Regions from separate parts of the Metabacillus litoralis genome, predicted to be linked through region 3. Evidence: riboswitches for the same ligand, from Rfam matches in the RefSeq annotation. Region 3 holds a riboswitch; each other region holds the start of a gene.
What was found. Region 3 has a riboswitch for cyclic di-GMP ahead of D9842_RS18310 (hypothetical protein). Riboswitches for the same ligand answer to the same signal wherever they lie in the genome.
Positions count from the first base shown of each region.

Region 1: it holds a riboswitch for cyclic di-GMP, as region 3 does, so the genes downstream of both, D9842_RS18845 (amidase) here and D9842_RS18310 (hypothetical protein) in region 3, are expected to answer to the same signal.
Region 2: it holds a riboswitch for cyclic di-GMP, as region 3 does, so the genes downstream of both, D9842_RS17000 (EAL domain-containing protein) here and D9842_RS18310 (hypothetical protein) in region 3, are expected to answer to the same signal.
Region 4: it holds a riboswitch for cyclic di-GMP, as region 3 does, so the genes downstream of both, D9842_RS07635 (hypothetical protein) here and D9842_RS18310 (hypothetical protein) in region 3, are expected to answer to the same signal.

Region 1 covers NZ_CP033043.1:3,847,601-3,851,820, reverse strand. Annotated here, with positions in the region: gene D9842_RS18855 (rod shape-determining protein) at 1-215, shown strand, start outside; gene D9842_RS26050 (hypothetical protein) at 410-565, shown strand; gene D9842_RS18850 (hypothetical protein) at 771-995, shown strand; gene D9842_RS18845 (amidase) at 1,233-2,123, opposite strand; cyclic di-GMP riboswitch class I at 2,165-2,254, opposite strand; gene D9842_RS18840 (flagellar hook-basal body protein) at 2,457-3,290, shown strand; gene D9842_RS18835 (flagellar hook-basal body protein) at 3,307-4,146, shown strand; gene D9842_RS18830 (DNA-directed RNA polymerase subunit beta) at 4,159-4,220, shown strand, end outside.
Region 2 covers NZ_CP033043.1:3,430,450-3,434,669, reverse strand. Annotated here, with positions in the region: gene uvrA (excinuclease ABC subunit UvrA) at 1-1,338, shown strand, start outside; cyclic di-GMP riboswitch class I at 1,498-1,585, shown strand; gene D9842_RS17000 (EAL domain-containing protein) at 1,658-2,368, shown strand; gene D9842_RS16995 (methyl-accepting chemotaxis protein) at 2,577-4,220, shown strand, end outside.
Region 3 covers NZ_CP033043.1:3,735,480-3,739,699, forward strand. Annotated here, with positions in the region: gene D9842_RS18305 (YifB family Mg chelatase-like AAA ATPase) at 1-1,410, opposite strand, end outside; cyclic di-GMP riboswitch class I at 1,652-1,740, shown strand; gene D9842_RS18310 (hypothetical protein) at 1,858-2,421, shown strand; gene D9842_RS18320 (hypothetical protein) at 3,115-4,220, opposite strand, start outside.
Region 4 covers NZ_CP033043.1:1,614,307-1,618,526, reverse strand. Annotated here, with positions in the region: gene D9842_RS07650 (MOSC domain-containing protein) at 1-22, shown strand, start outside; gene D9842_RS07645 (DinB family protein) at 245-748, shown strand; gene D9842_RS07640 (helix-hairpin-helix domain-containing protein) at 787-1,245, shown strand; gene D9842_RS25755 (hypothetical protein) at 1,333-1,476, opposite strand; gene D9842_RS07635 (hypothetical protein) at 1,592-1,918, opposite strand; cyclic di-GMP riboswitch class I at 1,976-2,061, opposite strand; gene D9842_RS07630 (nucleotidyltransferase family protein) at 2,270-2,839, shown strand; gene D9842_RS07625 (NAD(P)-dependent oxidoreductase) at 2,921-3,559, shown strand; gene D9842_RS26265 (hypothetical protein) at 3,656-3,796, shown strand; gene D9842_RS07615 (MFS transporter) at 4,053-4,220, shown strand, end outside.

The sequences.
Region 1 (4,220 bases), 110 kb from region 3:
TAGAACGCACTCCTCCAGAACTATCAGCCGACATTATCGACCGCGGCGTGATCTTAACAGGTGGCGGAGCCCTTCTAAACGGCCTTGATCAGCTACTAGCAGAAGAATTAAAAGTCCCAGTATTAGTAGCAGAATCACCAATGGATTGTGTTGCAATCGGAACAGGAATTATGCTTGACAACATGGACAAACTTCCACGCAAAAAATTTGGATAAGTAAACTTTTGAGCCTGTGTGTACAGGCTCTTTTTTTGTCTTGTTTATATTGTTAGTTCTATGAGACTTTTTTGCTGGGGTAGGTTAGGTGGAAATATTTATATTGGGATGAACGACAAAACAGGAGCGGTGGAAGATGGTAGTGTCGTTCATCGTGGGTATGAACGACAAAACAGGAGCGGTGGAAGAGAGTAGTGTCGTTCATCGGGGTTATGAACGACAAAACAGGAGCGGTGGAGAGAGTAGTGTCGTTCATTGGGGTTATGAACGACAAAACAGGAGCGGTGGAAGATGGTAGTGTCGTTCATCGTGGGTATGAACGACAAAACAGGAGCGGTGGAAGAGAGTAGTGTCGTTCATTGGGGTGATGAACGACAAAACAGGAGCGGTGGAAGAGAGTAGTGTCGTTCATCGGGGTTATGAACGACAAAACAGGAGCGGTGGAAGAGAGTAGTGTCGTTCATTAAGGTATGAGGACCAATCCAAGAGCGAAAGAAGAGAAAGATGGTCATCATCCGGTAATGAAGACCATCCCAAGAGTAAAAGAAGAGGAAGATGGTTATCATCCCGGCAATGAAGACCATCCCAAGAGCAAAAGAAGAGAAAGATGGTGATCATGCAGAAATGAAGACCATCCCAAGAGCAAAAGAAGAGGAAGATGGTGATCATGCAGAAATGAAGACCATCCCAAGACCAAAACAAGAGGAAAATAGTCATCATGTAGCTAATGAAGACAATCCCAAGAGCAAAAGAAGAGAAAGATGGTTATCATCCCGTTAATGAAGACCAATCCAAGAGTAAAAGAAGAGGAAGATGTTCTTCATCCTGATAATGAAGACCACCCCAGAGTAAAACAAGAGAAGAAATGGTCTTCATTCACGCCATGAAGACCCACTCACAGATCCAAATTAAGCAAACTGGTCTTCATCGCCACATGATTCCTACACCCCCATCCCATAAAACCCCACAAAAAAAGCATGAACCCACCTAAGTGAATCCACGCCCAAATCCCAATCCCTACTCCAACTCCATCCAACTACCAACATGATGCACAGCAAACCCACCAAAACTTGAATAATCCTGATATTGATCTAAAACAAGTCCTAGCTGATTATTCATTTCGGCCTGACCTTCTTCAAAAAACGTTAAAAATCCGTCACTGCTACCAAGATTCATCGTTTCAACTGCGATCGTTACATCTTTATTAAGCAACACAGCCAGATCCATCTCATATTTCACTAATTCAATAATGCCATTCGGACCAACGGCTTTGTCGCGGTAGGCCATAATGGTCACTTCATCTGTATTTTTCAACGCCCATTCGGCTAGGTTTCCTTTTCCGTGCTTGTTACGGAAGTTCATTTCATCAAACCAAAACGGAATGTCAACAGCGAGGCTGATATCTAATGTTGATGCGGTATTAGCTGCAGCTAAAATGGCTCCTTGGTATTTCAGAACAGCAGCACTATAGTTTGTTGTCCATTGCTCTGTTAAGTATGGCTCAATATCAAGGTGAATTCCGGCGAACTTCTCACCAGCAGCTGCCCCGTTCTGGTAATTACCAACCCAATTTAAAAAGTTCAAAAAGGCTTTATTGTTAGCACCCCAATTTGGTGCTCCATCTAACGCGTAAACATCCATACCTAGCTTTGCAGCTTCACTAATAAAAGTGTGATAGTAGGCAACATCAATACTACGGTCAATCTGCAAAAACACATGTGATACTTGCTTTGCTTCTAAAAACTGCAATGTAGCTTCACGGTCATACACAATTTTACTCGTATCCCAGAGCCATGTTGAATAATCTGGAGCACCCTCAGCTTGTGCTTTATGATTCAAAGCTAGACCTCCTAGTTGAGATCCTAATAAAAATAGTAATGTCAGAAGTACAACCTTCATTTTCATCATTTGCCTCTCCTTTTCATAAGCCCCATGGCCCAAAAAAGGAGCCTGGCAGCTTGGCAGCCGTGCAATGTTATACATTGGGTAGGCCCATAGCTTTGCGTCCTTGCTTTTCAACAAGTTTGCCTTTTTCAGATTTTTCTTCAGTATAAGGGCTTGTCCGGTAAAAAGATATAGGAGTGGTTTCCTATCATTATTATTTCCCTAAAATATAACAGGTAATTTCTGAAAAAATGTAATGAGAAAACAGCCAATGTCCTTTATAATAAATGATAGGGAATTCTGTCGAAAAGAATTCATTTGTACGGTAACAACTATGTGACTAAGGTGGGTGTACAGATGTTAAGAGGTTTATATACAGCAACAGCAGGAATGCTTGCACAGCAAAGACGTACTGAAATGCTTTCAAATAATATGGCTAATGCCAATACAGCGGGTTATAAAGCGGATCAAGCAAGTGTCCGCGCATTTCCCGAAATGCTTTTAAATAGATTGGAAAATAAATCAGTACCAACAACAAATGGTTCAAGATTTGGTCAAGTCACACCAATTGGTTCGATTAACACAGGTGCTTATGTCCAAGAACTACAAAGTACTTTTTCACAAGGTGGTCTTAAAGAGACTGGCTTGTACTCGGATGTAGCTCTTTTAGAAGAGATTATTCCCTTAAATGCAGAAACAAATGTAAAAGGTGCTTTGTTTTTTGCGGTTCAAAATCAAGCAGGAGAAGAGCGCTATACTCGTAATGGACATTTCACACGGGATAATAACGGGATCCTTCTTTCTGGTGGGAATCCGGTTTTATCTACAACTGGGCAGCCAATCTCCATTCAGTCTAGTGAATTCCAGGTAACGCCTGATGGAGAAGTGATTGCGGATGGAGAGTTCGTAGCGCAAATTGATGTTCGTTTTGAAGCGGATGTTCGTAACCTTGTAAAAGAAGGTAATGGTTTATATCGCACATTTAATAATGAAGAACTGCCAACAGCCGTAAACAACGAAAACATTCAATATAATCTAAGACAAAATTACTTAGAAACTTCAACAGTAGATGTTGGACGTACGTACACAGATATGATGACAGCTTACCGTTCGTTTGAAGCGAATCAAAAGGTATTGCAAGCTTATGATAAGAGTATGGACAAGGCCGCGAACGAAATCGGCCGCATATAATAGGGGGTACTAGTAAATGCTACGCTCAATGATAACAGCGACGAATACGATGAGTCAGCTTCAAAAGCAGCTTGATCAAATCGGCCACAATATGGCGAATATTGATACACAAAGCTATAAAAGAACAGAAACTTCTTTCTCTGAGCTTGTACGTCAACAATTTAATAACCAGCCAAACGGAGCGGAGGAAATTGCAGAGCAACGTTTCGGCAGGGAATTAGGAATCAGACAGGGAACGGGAGCTATGCTTAACAGCAGCCTTGTTTTTACACAAGGAAACATGAAGCAAACAAGCAGAGAGCTTGATATTGCCTTTACTCTTCCTAATCAATTTTTACAAATTGACGTTAACGGGGAGATTAATTATACAAGAGATGGTGCATTATACTTATCACCAACAAATGATGGAACAAATCAATTATTGCTAACAACTTCTGATGGGAGTCCGGTTCTTGATGAAAATCAAAATCCAATTCGTTTTAATGATGATTTTCAAAAAATCGTTATTTCTAATGATGGAACGATTTCTACCGTTCAAAATGACCAAACAGAAGCACCACAAGAATTTCAACTCGGTGTTGTCCAAGTGGATCGCCCGCAAATGTTAATCCAAAACGGAAACAATCGTTATGGATTAAAAGATTTAGGCGGCATTCCGTTAAATGAAGTGTTAACGTTTCTAGAAGGTGAGCTGCGCGGCGATGTAGCGATGGAGCAAGGGGCACTTGAAATGTCCAATGTTGACTTATCCAAGGAAATGACCGATTTATTAATCTCACAGCGTTCTTATCAGATGAATGCAAAATCGGTTACACTTGGTGACCAAATGCTGGGATTAATAAACGGCGTAAGATAGGAGTTTAGTCTATTGGTAGCTAAAGAAACGACGAAACCGATCAGTCGAGAAGAAGTGAAAAAGGCCAAAAAGTC
Region 2 (4,220 bases), 310 kb from region 3:
GAGCCATCAATTGGACTTCATCAACGTGATAACGACCGTCTCATTCAGACACTACAAAATATGCGTGATATCGGAAATACACTAATTGTTGTTGAACATGATGAAGATACAATGATTGCTGCCGATTATTTAATTGATATTGGTCCTGGAGCAGGCATTCATGGTGGACAGGTTATTTCGGCAGGCACACCTGAAGAAGTCATGAGTGATGAAAACTCATTAACAGGTCAATATTTATCAGGGAAAAAGTTTATTCCTTTACCATACGAGCGTAAAAAACCTGATGGCCGATATATTGAAATTAAAGGTGCAAAAGAAAATAATCTGCGTAATGTGAATGTGAAATTTCCGCTAGGGATGTTTATCGCTGTTACTGGTGTTTCAGGATCAGGTAAGAGTACATTAGTCAATGAAGTACTGCATAAATCTCTAGCGCAAAAGCTCCATAATGCTAAGGCGAAGCCAGGTGAGCACAAAGAAATTAAGGGAATTGAACAACTTGAAAAGGTCATTGATATTGATCAATCACCGATCGGTCGGACACCGCGATCCAATCCTGCAACATATACAGGTGTATTTGATGACATACGTGATGTGTTTGCAACAACAAATGAGGCAAAGGTTAGAGGCTATAAAAAAGGCCGCTTCAGCTTCAATGTTAAAGGTGGACGTTGTGAAGCCTGCCGTGGAGATGGAATTATTAAAATTGAAATGCACTTCCTACCTGATGTGTATGTCCCATGTGAAGTTTGTCATGGGAAACGATACAACCGTGAAACATTGGAAGTTACCTACAAAGGGAAAAACATTTCTGATATCTTAGAAATGACAGTCGAAGATGCAGTAACGTTTTTCGAAAATATTCCTAAGATTAAACGAAAGCTGCAAACGATTTTTGATGTAGGCCTTGGTTACATTACTCTTGGTCAACCCGCAACGACACTTTCCGGTGGGGAAGCACAGAGGGTGAAGCTTGCATCAGAACTGCACCGACGTTCAACAGGTAAATCACTCTACATCCTTGATGAACCGACAACTGGCTTACATGTTGATGATATCGCAAGACTCTTAAAAGTTCTTCAACGCCTAGTGGATAATGGTGATACCGTTCTTGTCATCGAGCATAACCTTGATGTTATTAAAGGTACCGATTATATTGTTGATCTTGGTCCTGAAGGTGGAGACAAAGGTGGTCAGATCGTAGGCTTTGGTACACCAGAGGATATTATGAATAACGAACAATCTTATACAGGTAAATATTTAAAGCCAATTATAGAGCGCGATCGTGAGCGAATGAGAAATCTGATTAAAGAAAAAGAAGAAGTAGCGCAAAGTTAATTTGGTTAATTTGAGGTAGAGGCTGAATGATATGTTCAGCCTCTTTTTCTATTTTTAATAACTAAGAAGTAGAGTTAATATAGTAAATGGGAAAAATGTCATTATTTGTCGAACGGTTGGTGAAATTGTAATAATTTGTTGTGGTATAATAGACCTACAAAATGATAAAGGCAAACTTATTGAAAGATAAGGGCGCAAAGCCAAGGACCTAAGGTAGATCATCTACTATGGTAGCCTAGCCGCCGGAGAATATTTTACTATTGTAAAGTGAGCGAGTATTCTTCTCGTTCACTTTTTTTCTAACAAAGGGGGGATTTACGTGACGATCAACGAAGGAAACATCTATCATCATTTTCAACCTATTTTTTCATTAAAGGATAAGAAAAGGATTGGTTATGAGGGACTTCTAAGATCTACTGATTTTTCTAATCCGGAATTATTTTTTCAACAAGCAATCATAAACAATCAATTATATCAACTAGATACTCAGTCCGTTTACAAAGCTCTTAAAATGTTTCGCCCGAATGAATCAAAAGAAAAGCTATTTCTAAACATTTTTCCATCAACTATTTTCCATCATGAATTTCTGGATTTTATAAACAAGCTAGCTACAGAAAAGTTGCTATCCAGTCGAACTATCACATTTGAATTATCAGAGGTTGAGACTGTTAGAGATCTTGCACAATTAAAAGAGAGAATTGCTATTTTAAGAAATTATGGTATTAGTATTGCATTTGATGATGTAGGAAAGGGTAAAGCGTATATACAAGATATTATTGAGCTTGACCCCGAATATATAAAACTCGATCGCTATTTTTCCCAAGATTTGCACCGGTCAGAAAAAAAACAAGCATTTATCTATTTAATATTAGACTATTGCAGACGATATAATAATACTGTCATTCTCGAAGGCATAGAAACAGTGGAAGACTTACAGATAGCTCAAAGCCTATCCGTTCCATTAGGCCAAGGTTTTTTACTAGGGAGACCGCAGTTATTAAGCAATTATGCTGATGTTAGTAATGGCTAATCAAAAACTTAAGAATGAAGTAAATATTAGGAAAGAATAGCGACCCTGTTACTTTATAATATTTAGTTTTGTATAAGGAAGAGATATTGGTATAAGGGTAGCGATCCTGCCACTTGCTAATAACGCGTTTAATTCCAAGATGTACATGCTTGGATTAAAGGTGTTTTTTTGTTTTTTACTAAATCAGACAAAAGGAGATATTTACATCATGAAATTAACAATCAAACGGAAATTAATAGGAAGCTTCCTAATCGTCTCATTGATCTTTGGGATCGCTTCATATGTGTCATATTCCAATATGAAGCAGTCAAATGAATCATACAATTATATTGTTGAAACTGTTACTGAGATACGTGCAATTACTCAATCGATTCAAACCGATTCAGCGCAACAATCTGGATATTATCGTGCATTTTTGCTATATGGTGATAATAGCTATCGAGACAAAATGAATGAAGCAAATGATCGTATTAATGCGGCAATTTTAAAAGGGAAAGAATTATCCACTTTGCAGGAAACGGTTGATCGTTTAAATTCAATTGAGAACTCGAATATTGAGTTTAGAGAAAAGGCAAATCAAATTCTGGATGAAAGTTTGGTTGATAAAGAGAAAGCTATTGATAAGGGACTAGCGCAAATTGTTCCTATAAGCACTCGTCTAACAGAAGATACCCTTTCAATGCATAATTGGTTAAAAGAAATATTAGATGTTCGATATAAGGAAACACATGAATCATCAGATAACGCAAGAGTGAAAGTAGTGATTTTAAGTGTTTTTGCCCTATTATTTGCTATTGCATGTGGTGTTGTTATTTCCATCTTCATATCACGACCTGTTGTAAAATTAGGAAACATGGCAAAGCAAGTAGCAGCTGGAGATTTAAACGTCGAAAAATTAAAGATTAAGAGTAGAGATGAAATCTATTATCTAAATGAGTCTTTTGAACAAATGACAGATAACTTAAAAGAAATGATTAGTTCGATTTATACAAGCTCTGATCAAGTAGCGGCATCAGCAGAGCAATTGAATGCAAGTGCGGAACAATCAAGTAGAGCATCAGAAACTGTTTCATCTGCAATTCAGGAGATTTCAAGTGGGGCTGAAGAAACCACAACAAAATTAGAAAGCAACACAACTTCATTACAAGAGGTTTTACAAGGAATTCAACATATTTCTGAAAGCTCAGCAAATGTGTCTGAACTATCACGACAAACAACAAAAGAAGCCGAGGAAGGTGGAACGTTTGTTGAAAATAATTTGGCACAAATGAAGTTTATCTCTGAGTCTATTAGTCGTTCAAACGAAAAAGTGACCTCATTATCAAAACGATCAAAAGAAATTGGCTCGATATTAGATGTGATCAGCGGTATTGCTGAACAAACAAATTTATTAGCCTTAAATGCAGCGATTGAAGCAGCTAGAGCTGGTGAGCATGGTAAAGGTTTTGCTGTTGTTGCAGATGAGGTAAGAAAATTAGCTGAGCAATCACAAGTGTCTACAAAAAGTATTGCAGAGTTAATTGCCTTAGTCCAAAAAGATACTGATGAATCAGTGAACATCATGAATGAAGTTGTCACGAATGTTGAGGAAGGGGTAAAAGTATCAGAACAAACATCTGATAAGTTCACGCAAATCCTTTCTAGTACAAGAAATATGACACCACAAATTGAACAGGTAACAGCAACTGTTCAACAAATATCGGCTAGCATTGATGAAATTACCAATTCAGCTATGGAAATATCTCAACTCTCCCAAGCTAATGCGGCAAGCTCTGAAGAGGTAGCAGCTTCAGCTGAAGAACAATTGGCTTCGATGGAAGAAATTGATGCATCAGCTCAAGCTCTTGCGCAA
Region 3 (4,220 bases):
GCGAAAAATTTTGATTTGAACGCGGTTACTCCAGAGATTTTTATTTGCCTCCTGCATTATTATTTTTTGCTGTTTATCTATCAAAGGGCTGGTTTTAATTAATAAATCATAAGGGACTTTTGCATTTGTAACCTGTTCTTGATACCGAGTAAATTGCATCTCCCTCGCCCTTTCTACACGCCCCCGCATTTCCGAGGATGTTTCTTGCTTCCCTGTGACCTGATTGAGATTAACAGAATTCAACGAAAGCAGGATATCCATTCGATCATAAACAGGTCCTGATAAACGATTGCGATAACCTTTTATTTGTTTTTGAGTACATGTGCAATAGTGAGAGGCAGAGCCGAGGTAACCACATGGACAAGGATTCATAGCCCCGATGAGGATAAAAGAAGTAGGATATATAACGGTTGAGTGCACCCTGCTAATAGTGACCTTTCCCGTTTCTAGAGGTTGACGAAGCATATCTAAGGTTTTCTTTGTAAATTCAGCCATTTCATCTAGGAAAAGAACACCATGGTGAGCAAGTGAGATTTCACCTGGCTTTGGATAAGAACCACCACCAATAATCGCGATGGAAGAGGCAGAATGATGTGGATGTCGAAATGGGGCCATTTGGGGATCATACAGTCTCTCGTTTGTGAGTTGATATAAGCTTATTACTTCTAATTGAGCCGACTTACAAAGTGGTGGAAGAATGGATGGAAATGTTTCAGCAAGCACTCTTTTTCCGCAACCAGGTGGATCGCTCATGAGAACATAGTGACCTCCAGCAGCAGCTATTTCTAGTGCTTCTTTTGTAAATTGATGACCTATGATGTGGGAAAAATCCTTTTGATGGTCATTGAATGAGGGTTCCTGATTAGGAAAGGGTGTAAATGATGGTAACGGTGTAGGAGCCTCGCCAGATAGGAGCTTAACTACATCATGAACATGTTGAACAACAACACACTCGATTCCGTTTAACATATCAATCGGGACACGTGGATCGTATGGAAGAAAAACTTTCTTATACCCCAATTTTTTAGCAGCAATTAACGCAGGCAGCATCCCCTCAACCCTTTCAACCATCCCATCTAGCGACAAAATCCCGATGAACATGGTGTCGGGCGGAATCTGTTCCTTTATATAATTCTTTTCCTTAAGAATTCCTATCGCAATAGGCAAATCAAACAACGGACCATTTTTCTTCTGCTCTGATGGTGATAAATTGACAACTACCTTCTCAGCTGTCCCTGAACTAACAATCGCTCGAATCGATGATAATACACGTTCCTTTGACTCTTTTACAGAAGCATCTGGCAGTCCGACAATGACCATTGACTCCACTCCGGGGCGAACTTGTACTTCTACTTGAACTCTATAACCTTCTAAACCTCTTAAACTAACACTTGAGATTTTTATTGTCAAAGGCATGGCCTCCTTATATCTTAGTATTATTTAATGGGAAAAATGATGAGGTGATACTGTTGGGGAAATAAGACCGGATATATGAGTTCATTTCGACATTATCTGGGGAAATCCTGCAGAATATTTACTAATTTAAATTTTTTATACGATAAAATAACTTTAATCTATAGAGGCAAGTATATAAAGGGTAAGAGGTCTGTTCCTTTATTACTATAAATGATATAATGCTAAAGTATTAAAAAAATATTCACGGCAAACCAATTGAAAGATTGGGACGCAAAGCTACGAGTCTAAGGTGGTTTAACCCACTATGATCGTCGGGTTGCAAAACATCTATAAATCTAATTTCTAGAGATTATATGAAGCATGCAACCTAACGAGGAAATCTGTTAGGTTTTTTTATTTAGTTTTTTTTAAGTATTACAATTGATTGGAGAGAAGATTTATATGGCATCAAAAGATGAACTATTATCAGAAATTCAACATTATAAGGAGGTAGTTACACAGTATACTAAGCTCCACACAGAGTATCAAGATTACTACGTAAATCCTATGATTGGAATTAGTATCAAATCAAGAATCTTTATTATATTTATAAGTTACTTTATTCTTGCATTTACCTCATTAGATGATGGTTTGAAAGCAATTATTCTATTTGGTTTAATTTATTTGTTGTTTATTGCACCAAAATTAAGTGTAAAAAGAAGAGTGAAAAAGAATAAAACGAGGATTAACGAATTACAAAGGCTCATGAATGAAATTGAAGAGGATATTAACCCTATACATATCCCGAAAACATATATTAATTATTATGCGTTAACAAAGTTAGAATCCTACTTAATTAATAAAAGAGCAGATTCTTTAAAAGAGGCTTTAAATTTATTTGAACAAGAAAAACGCCATGATCAACAAATGAAAGAAATTAATATCGTTCAGCAAATGCAAGAGATAAATCTTAGAAAGTCTAACGAAGCTGCAACATTAGGTTGGATAAATTTATTAAGACGATAAAGGAATAGAAATATATAGCTGTTTCGGACAGATTCTTTGTCTAGGCTTTATTCAATTTTCATGTTCACATTTCCTTATTACATAAGTAGCCCTGTCTCAATAGAGTCAGAGCTATTTGTATTTATTTGAATTCTATAGGATTCTTATTAGATTCCACCATTTCCAAACCAAATAGTATGTAAGTAACCTATTTACTATGTTCATCTATCATCTATCAAATTTAACAAGAGCTGCTTGATCTACAAAATAACCTCCACCAACTTGATACATTCCATATTCCACAGAATATACCCTTGCTGTTTGTCTTGGATTAAACTTTTTATATAAAGTCATGGAGAAAAATTTTAAAAGTATAATCCTTTCATTCACTACCAAAAGATCTTTCGCCATACAACGAAAGACTTTTAAGAGTTTTTATATTTAGTACTATTTATTTAAGAAGCCGAAACTTTTCTCCTTTTCCTACCAAAACAAAATAAAAGAATGCATACAATCATTGTTCATTGCCTCAAACATCCTCATCATATATTACATATTTTATTAGTAGCTGAGTTCATTTGATAAAATAGAGAAAAAGCCAACAATAAAAGTTGGCTTTTCTGTCGATAATCATCCTTCTTGTCAGCAATTTTAGACCGAGACAAGAAACCTGTCCCTCTGTCCCCATTAAATCGGGACACGGAACCTGTCCCCCTAGCGATCTAGTTGAATATTAGTGTCAGGCACTACATAATATCCTCCACCAACTTGATATTTTCCATCCTCCATACCATACACTCTTACGGTTTGTCTTGATGGGAACCTCTTAAAGAAGTCACCATCAGGTGTATAGACATACATGTATGAACTTTTTGCCCACACATGTCCATAATAGTAGAGTGTATCCTTTGCACTACCTTTAAGAACATAATAGCCGCCACCTACCTGATAACGGTCATTTTCTATTTCGTAAACCTTTAATCCCTCACCCTTTTTTAGTTTACGGTGAACTTTGCCGTTTGGATTGTATAGAGCCATGCCATCTTTTTGGATTAATACACGACCTATCCATGGATATTCATCAGAAGATGTTGTTTCTTTCACGCTTACCTCTACTTCATAGGGAAAGCTCGGCAAGGTATGTGTAAGAAACTCAGAAACCTCTAAGAAATACGATCCTGCCTTAAGCGTTACTTCATTTACACGATCTTTCCCTAATGATGGTATATCGTTAATCAAGTAGTCGTTAAAAACATCTTTACCTAACGAGTCATAAATCCTTAATGTTCCATAACTATTTGGATATTTTGCATGTTTTATAATAATCGTACTATCCTTTTGGAGGGTGAATTTATATGTATCACCATCATCTGTTCTTGGATGAGTTGAAAAGAATCCCTTGTAACGCTTATTAAGCTCCATTTCGGTTGCTATATCCCAGGTATCATTATCTTCCTTCTCATAATAATTACTAGTTTCAAATGAAACACTAAATTGATATGTAACGTCTAGATCAGTTGTACCAGCAGCTAATTCAAGATAATAGGTACCTGCAGGCAATCCCACTTGACCAATTTCATCCTCCATCACGCTAGGTTTAGATACATAATTTAAATACTCATTATTCACCTTACCATTTGTTAACAAAACGGAAACTGATCCATTCACATGTTTACTATCTACATTAACCGTTACAAGCCCACTTGTAGGTAATTCTATTTTATAAACATCTTTAGGATCCCTCCTAAAATCATCATCAGCAAATGTAGATTCATATTCTTTGTTTAACTCTATCGCTGTCGCTGTAGAGAATAGTTCGT
Region 4 (4,220 bases), 2.1 Mb from region 3:
TGAAGTCTTACTTTTAGATTAGGATTAGAGGTATGGCATTATACATACATAGTATACGCTGTTCATAGACGAATAGTTGGGATAAGAGTGCTCTGGTTTATGAGAGTTTGTATATTTAATTAAAATAAAAGAATCTATGGATTGTCGTGTAAGGATAGATTTCATCTTCATTAGGTGTAATGATCATGTATATTAGTGTATAATAATAAGAAAAATTTTCCAGTGGAAAAGGGTGGGAGGATCTATGGAGAAGATAGAATATGAATGGGTCAAACAAACACGTCAGATTTTGTTAGATCAGTGTAGAGAACTGAATAAAGAGGATATGACGAAAGAGTTTGATTTTGGTTTTAAGAGTATTAGAGATTCTCTTGTTCATGTGGCGGGCTGCTATCATGCTTGGTTAGGCTCTTTTGTCCTTTCAGAAACATCATCTCCTTTACTTGCAAAGGAAACTATTTATAAAATGAAAATAGATGATATTCAACGCTATTTTCAACAAGCTGATGACTATGTAGAGAAAGTTTTCGAACAATTCAAAAACAAACTTGATGAGTTTATTGAAAAAGAGCCTGCCTGGAAAGCTGGCAGTGGGGCTATAAGCAAAACTCCCCATCAATTACTTTTCCATTCAATTACACACGAATCGCATCATAAGGGACAAATAGTTGCAATGTTACGTCAGCTTGGTCGTGTTCCAGAAAATACAGACATATTAGGATTGCCTGAAAAAGAATTCTCTATATAAAAATTAAGAAGGTCTGGCTGCAAAATAGGAGGAGAATAATGGGAGTATCTATTAAATTGCTTCTATCTGACGAGGAAAAATCCCAGCTTAGAAGAGTAAAAGTTCGTGTAAATGAGTTATATACTTTTGATACAGAACAAATTGCACAAATGTTGAATATATCGAACACAAGAGCTAAAGCTTTAAAAGGTTTAGCAGAATTTCAAACTGTACCCTCTATTGGTTACAAATTAGCTGAAAAATTGGTTTATAAATTAAATATTTTTTCATTAACAGAAATCAAAGATAAAAATCCTGCTGCTCTTTTTGATGAACTAGAACAAAAGTTAACTGTATGGACTGACAGCTGTGTTGAAGATCAAATTCGCTGTGTTGTTCACTATGCTAATAACCCGAAATGCCATAAGCAATGGTTTGATTTCACTGAAGAGAGAAAAGCATATCGAGAAAAAGTGGGTTTCCCTGAAAACAGACCTAAAAATGCTTGGTATACGTAATAAAAAAACGATCATTTTTCATAAATGATCGTCTTCTTTATGTAAACAAAGTACTCTTTAGTTACATCGCGTCAAATGATAAAAATCCTATTCTTCTTCTTCTCCAATGTCATTTACGGTTTTCATTACCATTTTAATCATTTGGTATCCGCGGATCATTTGATTTGCGTCTTTTGGTGTGATTCCTTCTTTTTCTAACTGCTCAACTAATTTAATCCATTCATTACTCAATTCTAATCATTCCTTAAAATTTATCAATATATGATCGTTAAAAATCGTTATAGATGCCAAAATACAAATAAAACTTTAGTATTTTATATAACGATATGCTTCAAAATATCAGTGCTTATTGGACAATTACTATTTCTCTTGAACCATTGGCTAGTTTGTTCAAATCACTTTTAGCCTTCTCGTAGTCAGTAGTAAGATGGATGATAAAGTTCATTACATTATCATATTCTCCACGTTTACGAATTTCATAGAATACTTCTGGCTTTTCATGTTCAATGATTGTCACAAATGAGACTAAACAAATTTCTGATGCTGTGCTCTTCACTCTTAGAAATTGTTTAAGAAAATTAGTAAAATAAAATGATGATTCCTTTGAATCAGGGTACCTCATTAATAATTGATTAAATTTTTTAATTGCAGCTTGTATCTCAGTATCCTTCATAATAATCCCCCCATTAATAAATGGGTTACCAATCAATCATTATTTAATCTATAAACTATTGGCAACCCGACTGTCATAGTCTTTAAGACTTTAGACTCGTAGCTTTGCGTCCTTACCTTTCGATAAGTTTGCCTTTATCAACTATATATAGGATTTTAAAGACTTTTATCCTATATTTCAACAAAATTCTACAAAATTATTATTTCTTATTTACTATATCTTACTAACATAGCTTTATGTTAAAAAAGAAAGGGATTAATTGGTAAAATGGCGAATGTAAATATCAAATAGCATGATTATTTTTGGTGATATCAAAGTTAATTTTACATATTTTTTATAGGGGTTTTTAGAATGAATGAGAAAGAAATTATTTCAATTGTACAACAGGATAAATGGATGATGGAGATTTTAAGATCTGTAAAAATGTTAGGCTTACCGGATTGGTGGATATGTGCTGGATTTATTCGCTCAAAAATATGGGACACGCTTCATCATTTTAATGAAAGGACGAGACTTCCAGATGTTGATGTGATCTACTTTGATTCTACTAATATAAATGAAGTAGAGGAAAAGATGCTTGAGGAAAAACTAAAAACCATAATGCCAGATGTACCTTGGTCGGTAAAGAACGAAGCAAGAATGCATTTAAAAAGTAATTTACCTCCATATTTATCTTCTGTAGATGCGATATCAAAATTTCCAGAAACAGCTACATCTCTTGGCTTAAAGTTAGATGAAAAAGGCCATATAAAATTAATAGCTCCACACGGAATTAATGATGTTGTAAATTTAGAAGTCAAGCCAACACCTTTCTTTCTAGAATCAAAAGAACGTGTAGAGGTTTATGAAGATCGAATAGCGAAGAAGAATTGGCGATCTATTTGGTTTAACTTAAAGATACACCATATTAGGAACGATTAAATGTTTTTATATGATATTGAGTCTTAACTTAAGCTAAAACAGAGTATAAGTGATCTTAAATTGATTAAAAGAGGGATAGTTATGGATAAGTCTTATAAGATAGCTATAATTGGTGGGACGGGGAAGGTAGGACGTTATCTTGCTTCTAGAGCGTTAGAAAACGGTTATCAAGTCCGTATGCTTGTTAGAAATCCAGCAAAGTTAAGCTTCAGAGACGAAAGGATTGAGATAGTAGAAGGAAATGTGCAAAAATTGGAGGATATTCAAAAACTACTAATAGATTGTCAAGTAGTTATTAATTCTTTTGGCCAGCCAATCAGAGAGAAACCGATTTATAGTAATGTAACGGAAATGATACTTGAGGTAATGGCTGAATTACAAATTGATCGTTATATTGGGGTTACAGGTGGCTCTTTAACTATTAATGGAGATAAAAAGAGCTTTATGAATAGAGTGGGAGCAAAGATGTTTGAATGTATCTATTCTAATATGATGACCGATAAGAAAAAGGAATGGCAAATTCTTAGCCGTAACACGTTAATTAAGTGGACACTAATTAGGCTTCCATTTATAGTTGATGGCATGGAAAAGGGATTTATAAAAGAAAATCTATTAGATATGCCGGGTACTACAATAACAAATCAAGATATAGCGACTTTTATCATTAACCAAGTTAAAAGTCTAGAGTACATACAAAAATCACCCTTTATCTCAAATTAATAAAACCGGGTATACTGATTACTTGCGAATTTAGTGTCACGAAAAAGCTACATCAAAAATGGTAACTTTCTTATTTTTGTAAAGGTGGGCTATAAAATGAATGCAATTATTCGTTGGATTGTTTTTATTTTTCTTATTTTCATTGCTTTTCAGTTGGTAAACAAAGGACTAGAATTAAGGTCGTTTGGAACAAATATTGATGGTGATGGTATCGGAATCCATTTTTTAGGATTTTAATGATAGAGTATCGGAAGGGAATATTTCTACATACGCAGTGGGCTTCTTTGTTAGTAGTATGATTACGTTGCTTGTTGCCTTTGTTTTTCTAGGAAAAACAAGTAATAATAATGGACGAAAAGTAAACAAGACCTAAAAACAAAGTACCTCTGTTATAAAAATCCCAGAACCTACACTCCGACTTTTGGACTGTTTACTCATTTACTGAATCCTCAATGGATACTCATCCGTATAAAAGGGGAAGGGGGTATCATCTTTGATAATGAAGATAAGGAAATTTTTTGGTGTCCTTTTGTTGATCATCTCAGTCATTTTTGGCGCTGTATCAATTGGATTGGGTTATGGAGAACCCGTTGTTATAACACTTATTATGTATTTAATATTAGGGATCTTCCCCTTAATTCTTGCACTTTTATTATTTAAA